Regions from separate parts of the Alsobacter sp. SYSU BS001988 genome, predicted to be linked through region 1. Evidence: riboswitches for the same ligand, from Rfam matches in the RefSeq annotation. Region 1 holds a riboswitch; each other region holds the start of a gene.
The links. Region 1 has a riboswitch for thiamine pyrophosphate ahead of thiC (phosphomethylpyrimidine synthase ThiC). Riboswitches for the same ligand answer to the same signal wherever they lie in the genome.
Positions count from the first base shown of each region.

Region 2: it holds a riboswitch for thiamine pyrophosphate, as region 1 does, so the genes downstream of both, ACYVO7_RS03745 (ABC transporter permease) here and thiC (phosphomethylpyrimidine synthase ThiC) in region 1, are expected to answer to the same signal.
Region 3: it holds a riboswitch for thiamine pyrophosphate, as region 1 does, so the genes downstream of both, thiM (hydroxyethylthiazole kinase) here and thiC (phosphomethylpyrimidine synthase ThiC) in region 1, are expected to answer to the same signal.

Region 1 covers NZ_JBTAMK010000003.1:217,118-220,080, forward strand. The annotation lists gene rocF (arginase) at 1-268, opposite strand, end outside; gene ACYVO7_RS08090 (Lrp/AsnC family transcriptional regulator) at 382-825, shown strand; TPP riboswitch at 882-987, shown strand; gene thiC (phosphomethylpyrimidine synthase ThiC) at 1,034-2,902, shown strand.
Region 2 covers NZ_JBTAMK010000001.1:879,591-882,553, forward strand. The annotation lists gene ACYVO7_RS03740 (ABC transporter substrate-binding protein) at 1-811, opposite strand, end outside; gene ACYVO7_RS03745 (ABC transporter permease) at 838-1,677, opposite strand; TPP riboswitch at 1,668-1,775, opposite strand; gene ACYVO7_RS03750 (MFS transporter) at 1,939-2,963, shown strand, end outside.
Region 3 covers NZ_JBTAMK010000001.1:846,762-849,724, reverse strand. The annotation lists gene ACYVO7_RS03610 (Na/Pi cotransporter family protein) at 1-1,089, opposite strand, end outside; TPP riboswitch at 1,215-1,313, shown strand; gene thiM (hydroxyethylthiazole kinase) at 1,360-2,178, shown strand; gene thiE (thiamine phosphate synthase) at 2,178-2,828, shown strand; gene ACYVO7_RS03595 (TRAP transporter substrate-binding protein) at 2,825-2,963, shown strand, end outside.

The sequences.
Region 1 (2,963 bases):
CGTTGCGGCAGCGCTCGGCCAGCGGCTGCAGCGCCGGCGCGAGCGCCGCGTGCGGGGGCGCGATGTCGCCATGGTCCTTCACCCGGTAGCCCAGGCCGGCCAGCGTCTCCGGCAGTCCGGCGGTGCGCAGCGCCGCGGGGCCCATCAGGGTTCCGCGGGCGCCCGCGCCATATTCGAGCGGGATCCCGAGAAGCGCGATCTCGGACAGGGCGGCGTCATGCCGCCGGGCGCGGGACGCCTGCTGCGACGGGACAAGGATATTAGCCAACGCTCTCTCTCCGGTGTTCGACATCCAGGATCGATGATGCGGGACGGCGTGCTGAACAGAAAGCCAGCAATGTGCTACGATCAGCCATTGAGCTGACGAAAAGGCAGGCTGCGATGGCGAAAAGTCAGAAGCACGGCTTCTTGGACGAGACCGACCGCCGACTCGTCGAGCTGCTGCGCAGCGACGCCCGCATGCCGGCCGCCACGCTGGCCCGCATCCTCGACGTCTCGCGCGGAACCGTCGCCAACCGAATCGCCCGCCTGATCGAGGACAAGGTGCTGCTGGGCTTCACCGCACGGCTGGGCTCCGAGGCCGACGCGGTGGGCGTGCGCGCGCTCACCATGCTGGAGGTCCGCACGGTCGACATGAAGTCCGTCGTCGGGCCGCTGAAGCGCATCCCCGAAGCCGCCCGCGTCTACTCCACCAATGGCCGCTGGGACCTGGCCGTCGAGCTGAACGCCCATGACCTCGGCGCCCTCGACCGCGCCATCTCGCAGATTCGGGCGATCCGGGGCGTGTCCCACTCGGAGACCAGCATCCTGCTCGCCGAGCTGTGAGCCGCGCGCCCGACGCCGGAGCCGTTGACACAACCCCGGATTGAAGACCATCCTCGGCCCATTCCGAGGGGAGCTCCAGGGCGGAGCTGAGACGGCGGTGAGCCGGACCCTTTGAACCTGATCCGGGTCATACCGGCGGAGGGACAGGAACCTGCTTCACGGCGCCACCCCACGCGAGTCCCGGGTCTCCATCGCACCAGGAGATCCCATGACGATTCACACCCCGCTTTCCCCGCGCAACGGCGCCGACGCGCCGCAGTCGGTCACGACCGGTCCTCTGCCGGCCTCCCGCAAGGTCTACGCCCCCGCGCCGGGCGGGCCCGGAATCCAGGTCCCGTTTCGCGAGATCGCGCTGGCGCCTTCCGCGGACGAGCCGCCGGTCCGCGTCTATGACGCCTCCGGGCCGTACACCGATCCGGACGCCGTCATCGACCTCGCGGCCGGCCTGCCGGAGATCCGCAAGCCCTGGCTGGAGAAGCGGCTCGGCCTCGCCCCGGCCCAGCCCCGCGCCGTGAAGCCGGAGGACAACGGCTCGGTCCCGCCCGACAGGCTGGTTCCGTCCTGCCCCGCGCCCCGGTCCGTTCTGGCCGGCCAGCCCGGCGCGCTCGTCACCCAGTACGAGTTCGCCCGCGCCGGCCTGATCACCGAGGAGATGATCTATGTCGCCGCGCGCGAGAATCTCGGCCGCGAGGCGGCGCTCGCGGAGGCGGGCGCGCGCATCGCGGACGGCGAGAGCTTCGGGGCGGCGCTGCCGGCCCATGTGACGCCGGAATTCGTCCGCCGGGAGATCGCCGCCGGGCGCGCCATCATCCCGGCCAACGTCAACCACCGGGAGCTCGAGCCGATGATCATCGGCCGCAACTTCCTGGTGAAGGTGAACGCCAATATCGGCAACTCCGCCGTCACCTCGTCGGTGGCCGAGGAGGTCGAGAAGCTGGTCTGGGCGATCCGCTGGGGCGCGGACACCGTCATGGACCTCTCGACCGGCCGCAACATCCACAACATCCGAGACTGGATCATGCGCAACGCGCCCGTGCCGATCGGGACGGTGCCGATCTACCAGGCGCTGGAGAAGGTGGACGGCGACGCCTCCCGCCTCGACTGGGAGGTGTTCAAGGACACGCTGATCGAGCAGGCCGAGCAGGGTGTCGACTACTTCACCATCCATGCCGGCGTCCGCCTGGCCCATGTGCCGCTGACCGCCCGCCGGGTGACCGGCATCGTCTCGCGCGGCGGCTCCATCATGGCCCGCTGGTGCCTGTCGCATCACCGCGAGAGCTTCCTCTATGAGCGCTTCGGCGAGATCTGCGACATCATGCGCCGCTACGACGTGTCCTTCTCGCTCGGCGACGGCCTGCGCCCGGGGTCCATCGCGGACGCCAACGACGCGGCCCAGTTCGCCGAGCTCGACACGCTGGGCGAACTCACGCGAATCGCGTGGGACAAGGGCTGCCAGGTGATGATCGAGGGCCCCGGCCATGTGCCGATGCACAAGATCAAGGCCAACATGGACAAGCAGCTCGCCACCTGCGGCGAGGCGCCCTTCTACACGCTCGGGCCGCTGACGACCGACATCGCGCCGGGCTACGACCACATCACCTCCGGCATCGGGGCGGCCATGATCGGCTGGTTCGGCACGGCGATGCTCTGCTACGTCACCCCCAAGGAGCATCTCGGGTTGCCCAATCGAGACGACGTCAAGACGGGCGTGATCACCTACCGGATCGCCGCCCATGCGGCCGACCTCGCCAAGGGCCATCCCGCCGCGCAGGTCCGGGACGACGCTTTGTCGCGGGCGCGCTTCGAGTTCCGCTGGGAGGACCAGTTCAACCTGTCGCTGGACCCCGACACGGCCCGCGCCTTCCACGACGAGACGCTGCCCAAGGAGGCGCACAAGGTGGCGCATTTCTGCTCCATGTGCGGCCCGAAATTCTGCTCGATGAAGATCAGCCAGGACCTGCGCCAGGAAGCCGCCGCGATGAACGCGGCCGCCGAGCAGGAGCGCGCCGCGGGCCTCGACCAGAAGGCCCGGGAGTTCACGGCCGCCGGCGGCGCCCTCTACGTTCCCGCGCCCTGAAGGGCGGAGCCGGACGAAAAAAACCGCCGGCGCGGAACGCCGGCGGGAAGTGGATGTCCCC
Region 2 (2,963 bases), on a different contig from region 1:
GCTCGTCGTCGAGCTTGGGATTGGCCTTCACGAAGGCGCTCCACGCCTCGTCGGGGTCGTTGAGGATCGACAGGGTCGCCAACTCGACCGCGTCCAGGAAGCGCTGCACCCGCGCGTCCCGGGCGCGGTCCTGCCGGACGATGTAGATCAGCTCGTCATAGGGCGGGACGCCGTGCTCCTCCGGGTAGAAGGCCCGGCCGGCCTTGCCGGCGAGCCGCAGCTCGGTCAGCTCGAAATTGCGGAAGGCGCCGATCACGGCGTCCACCTGCCCGGCCATCAGCGCCGGGGTCAGGGCGAAGTTGATGTTGACCAGCTTCACGTCCGTCAGCTTCAGCCCGGCCTCGGCCAGCATGGTGGAGAGCAGCGCCTCCTCGAAGCCGGCGATGGAGTAGCCCACGGTCCTGCCCTTGAGGTCCGCGATGGTCTTCACCGGGCCGTCGGCGAGCGCGACGAGGCTGTTCAGGGGCGTCGCCACCGCGGCGCCGACCCGGATCACCGGCATCCCTTCCTGGACCTGCTGGTAGAGGTTGGGCTGGTACGAGATGGCGATGTCGCCCTGTCCGGCCGCGACCAGCCGGGGCGGCGCGGACGGATCGGCGGGCTCCACCAGGGTCACGTCGAGCCCGGCCTTGGCGAAGAAGCCCTTCTCCTTGGCGACCACCAGGGCGGCGTGGTCGGGATTGACGAACCAGTCGAGCAGGACGGTGAGCTTCTCGACCGGCTGGGCCTGCGCCGGCTTCGCCGGGAGGCCGGCCAGGGGAGCGGCGGCCGCGAACATCAGCAGGCCGAAGAGGAGGGAGCGAACGCGCATCGTCGGACCTTTCAGGGAGGGAAGCGTCAGGCTTTCGATCGGGAGAGGACGGGACCGGAGAAGCCCGGCCCGAGGCTGTCGGGCGCCCAGCGCAGCCAGCGCCGCGTCAGGCGGTCGACCAGCATCCACAGCGCCACCGACATCGCGGCCAGCACCGCCAGGGAGGCGAACACCATGTCGGTCTGCGAGCGGCCATTGGCGTGCAGGATCAGGAGGCCGAGGCCCGCCGAAGAGCCCACCCATTCGCCCACGATCGCCCCGATGGGGGCCACGGCGGCGGCGATGCGCAGGCCCGCCGCCCAGGACGGCAGCGCGGACGGGATGCGGATCATCCACAGGCTCTGGAGCGGCGTCGCGCCATGCAGGCGCGCCAGCTCCAGGAGGCCCGGATCGGTGCGGCGGAGCCCCTCGAGGCCGTTGGTGGCGACCGGAAAGAAGATGATCAGGGTGGCCATCACCACCTTGGACGCGAGCCCGAAGCCGAACCACACCACCAGCAGGGGCGCGATCGCGAACACCGGCAGCGCCTGGCTGACGACCAGGATCGGGCCCAGGGCCCGCTCCAGGGCGGGCCAGCGCGACATCGCCAGCGCGGCCGCGAGCCCGGCCAGCGAACCGGACGCGAAACCGCACAGGATCTCGACGAGCGTGGTCAGGGCCTCCGCGCCTATCACCGGCCAGCGGTGGACGAGCGTCGCCAGGATGCGGCTCGGCGCCGGCAGCAGATAGGCGGGCGCGTCCGTCAGCCGCACCCCGACCTCCCAGGCCAGGACCAATGCGGCCGCGGTGACCCACGCGAGCGGATCGAAACGCCAGGCGGGGCGTCGCGCGGGACCTGGACGGATGTCGGGGGGGCTCGTCGCCATCTCACGTTCCCTCCGCCGGTGCGAGCCGGATCAGGTTCGACGAGTTGGCGGGACGCCTCTCAGCGCCTTCTGCGGAAGGCGCACCCCGACGAGAGATGCTCCACACCTACCCCGAGAGCCGACGCCCGCGCAAGGCCGCCCGTCGCGCCGCACGCCTCTCCCATGGGCGGACGGTTGACACCCCCGCCGGCGGGAAGCGACGGTGGCGCCGGGGCCGCCATGCGTGGAGGCCTGGCCGCCCGCCGCGCGAGTCGCGGCGGGATGGACCGATGCTGGCCCGGGGAGTTCAAGCTGGACGCGAAACGGGAAAAGCGGCTCCTGCTGGTGCTGGGTCTGTGCGGCTTTGCGAGCGCCTTCGCGGCGCGCTCCACCGACCCCATGGTCAACTCCATCGCGGCCCAGTTCCAGGCGCCCGTCGCCACGGTGGCGCTGCTGTCGTCCTGCTACGCCCTTCCGTATGGGCTGGGGCAGCCCGTGCTGGGCCCCATGGGGGACGCGGCGGGAAAGACCTCCGTGCTGCGCATCTGCCTCGTGGTGTTCGCCCTGGCGCTGGCGGCCGGCGTCTTCGCCATGTCGCTGGAGCAGCTCTTCGTCAGCCGCATCCTGGCCGGGGTGGCGGCGGGCGGCGTCATCCCGCTGGCCCTTGCGATGGTGGGCGACGCCTTCGCGTATGAGCGCCGGCAGGTGGCGATCTCGCGCTTCCTGGCCGCCGCCCTCATCGGCCAGCTTCTCGGCGTGACCTCCTCCGGGGTCATGGCCGACTGGGTCGGCTGGCGCGGCGCCCTGGCCGTCACGGCCCTGGCGGCCCTGCTGGCGGTCGTGGGCGTCTTCGCCGGGCTTCCGGCCGAGGCCGTCCGCCGCGAGCGGTCGCGGTTCAGCGTCGCGGACGCGATCGGGCGCTACCGGCTGGTCTTCGCCAATCCGCGCTCCCTGGTGTGCTTCGGGACCGTCTTCGTCGAGGGCCTCGCCATCTACGGGGTCCTGCCCTTCGTGCCCGAGCTGCTCCAGGCGCGCGGGGGCGGCACGGCGACCCAGGCCGGCTTCGTCATCGCCGGGCTCGGACTCGGCGGGATGGCGTTCTCGGCCTCGGTGTCGTTGCTGCTGCGCCGGTTCCCGGTCTATCTCCTGATGCGGGCCGGCGGCCTCCTGGGCGGGCTCGGGCTCGCCGGGCTGGCCGCGGCGCCCGACTGGCTCACCATGCTGGCCTGCTTCACGGCGCTCGGATTCGGCTTCTTCATGCTCCACAACTCGCTGCAGAACCGCGCCACCGAACTGGCCCCGACCGC
Region 3 (2,963 bases), on a different contig from region 1:
GCCGCTGTGGATCAGGTCCTGCGACCCGCGCAGCATCGCCTCGACGACGTCCGCCATGCGCAGCGACTCGCGCGCCGCGTTGGAGAGCGCGACCGAAGGGGTCTCCAGCGCGGACGCGTCGAGATATTGCGGCGTGCCCGGGTCCGAGGCCTTGATGGTCTGCGGCAGGAGCCGCGTCAACACGCGCGCCATGACGGGCAGCAGCGGCGTCGCCAGCGCCGCCATCGCCAGGTTGAACCCCATGTGGAACAAAGCCGCCATATGGGCGGGCGAGGCGTCCAGGGCGGCGAGCCAGGACGCGCACAGATTCAGGAGCGGCAGGAAGAGCACGCAGCCCACCGCCCGGTTGATCAGGTTGCCGAGCGGCAGCCGCATCCGCTGGGGATCGCCGGAGGACCCCTCCAGCACCGGGTTCAGCGCGCTGCCGAGATTGGCCCCGAGCACCATCGCAAGCGCCGCGACCGGCGAGATCACCCCCGCGCCGGCCAGCGACATGACGAACAGCACCACCGCCACGCTGGAATGCGCCGCCCAGGTGATGGCCGCCGCCAGCGCCAGGTTGAGCACGGGTTCGCGGGTGAGGGCCGCCAGCAGGTCGCGGACCGCGGGCGCGCTCTCCACCGGCGCGATGGCCTCCGTCAGCAGCCGCAGCGACAGGAGCATCAGCCCGAGCCCGATCGACACGCGCCCCAGGTCGCGGACCGTGGTGCGCCCGCTGCGCCGGAACGCCGCCACGCCGGCGCAGATCAGCACCGGATAGACGAGCCCCATGTCGAACGAGAACAGCTGCACGATGAGCGTCGTGCCCACATTCGCGCCCAGCATGAGCGCCATCGCGGGCGCCAGCGCCACGACGCCGTCCGCCGCGAAGGAGGTGGCCATCAGGGCGGTGGCGGTGCTGCTCTGCAGCAGCGCCGTGACGCCGACGCCGGCCACGAAGGCGTTCAGGCGCGACTTCAGCCCGACGCCGAGCACCCGCCGCAGCTCGCTGCCGAAGGCCCGCATGACGCCGCTATGCACCATGTGGATGCCCCACAGCAGCAGCGCGATGTCGCCGAAGAGATGGATGATGACCTGCGTGGCGGACATGCGGGGGGCCTCGCGCGAACGGGCGTAGAATACAGCATTACATCATGACGGTGAATGGAACGCCTATACCGCAAATGCGACAGGGGTGAGCCGACCTTGTGGCGCGGCCGCCCGCGTCCTAGATTAGGCGCGCCATGGGGTGCTGCCTTCGCGGGCGGCTGAGATCACACCCATCGAACCTGATCTGGGTAATGCCAGCGCAGGGAGGGGCACGGCGCCGCTTGGGCGCCATGCGTCTCTTCCGCTGGAAGGAAGGACGTTTCGGCCGCCATGACGGTTTCGCTTCATCCCATCGGTTCGCCCCCGGACGTCGGCGGGGCGCTCGCCGCGCTGCGCTGGAGGCGTCCCCTCGTGCACTGCCTCACCAATGACGTGGTCGCGTCCGTCACCGCCAACGCCCTGCTGGCGGCCGGGGCCGCGCCCGTCATGGCGCATGCGCCCGAGGAGGCGGCCGTGATCGCGGCCCGCGCCGGGGCGCTCCTGGTCAATATCGGCACGCTGACGCGCGAGCGCGTCGACGTGATGGCGGCGGCGGCCCAGGCCGCGAACGAGGCCGGCGTTCCGTGGACGTTCGATCCCGTCGGCGTCGGGGCGTCGCCCTTCCGCCAGGGCGCGGCCGCGTGGCTGTCTTCGCTCAATCCGGCGGTGGTCAAGGGCAACGCGGCCGAGATCCTCACCATGGCGACGGGCCAGGCGGCCGGCCGGGGAGTCGATTCGGAGGACCAGGATCCCCGCGCCGTCCAGGAGGCCGCGACCGCGCTGGCCAGGAGCCTCGGATGCGTGGTCGCCGTCACCGGCGAGGTGGATTTCGTCACCGACGGGTCGGCGTCGCTCGCCGTCCATAACGGCCACGCCCTGATGGGGCGCATCACCGGCTCGGGCTGCGTCGCCGGCGCGCTCTGCGCGGCGTTCCTGGGCGCCCGGATACCGCCGCTCCAGGCGGCGACGGCCGCGCTCGCCGCTTTCGGGCTGGCCGGCGAACGCGCCGCCCGCGACGCGCCTGGGCCGGGGACGTTCCAGGTCCGCCTGCTGGACGAACTCGCGGCGCTGACGCCCGAGGCGCTGTCCGCCGGCGCGAGGATCGCCTGATGGGGAAGCGCCCCTTCGACCTCTCGCTCTATCTCGTCACCGACCCGGCGCTGGTCGAGCCGCGCGGGCTGGCGGCGACCGTGGAGGCCGCCGTCCGCGGCGGCGTCACCCTCGTTCAGCTGCGCGACAAGACGTCGGACGACCGGGATTTCGCCGCCGCGGCCGAGGCGCTGCTCGCCGTGCTCAGGCCGAAGGGCGTTCCGCTGATCGTCAACGATCGCGCCGCCATCGCCAGGGCGGTCGGGGCCGACGGCGTCCATATCGGCCAGGAGGACGGCGACCCCCGCCGCGTGCGCGACCTGATCGGCCCGGACATGATCCTGGGGCTGTCGGCCGGAACCGAGGCGGAATTCGCCGCCGTTCCGCCGGATGTCGTGGACTATCTGGGCGTGGGCCCGATCCGGGCGACCGGCACCAAGCCGGACCATGATCCTCCCATCGGCGTCGAAGGATTGGCGCGGCTCCTGCCGCTGAGCCCGCTCCCGAAGGTCGCCATCGGAGGCATAGGGCCGGCGAACGCCGAGGGCGTCGTGGCGACGGGCGTCGACGGGATCGCGGTCGTGTCCGCCATCTGCTCGGCCCCGGATCCGGAGGCTGCGGCCCGCGACCTGGCCCGGATCATCCGCGACTCCAGGGCGGCCCGGCGATGACCCCCAGCCGTCGCTCGACGCTCGCGGCCGGCGCCGCCGCGCTGCTGGGCGCCCCCGCGCTGGCGCGCGCCGAGCCCCAGATCCGCTGGCGCATGGCGACGTCCTGGCCGAAGAACCTGCCCGGTCCCGGCGTCT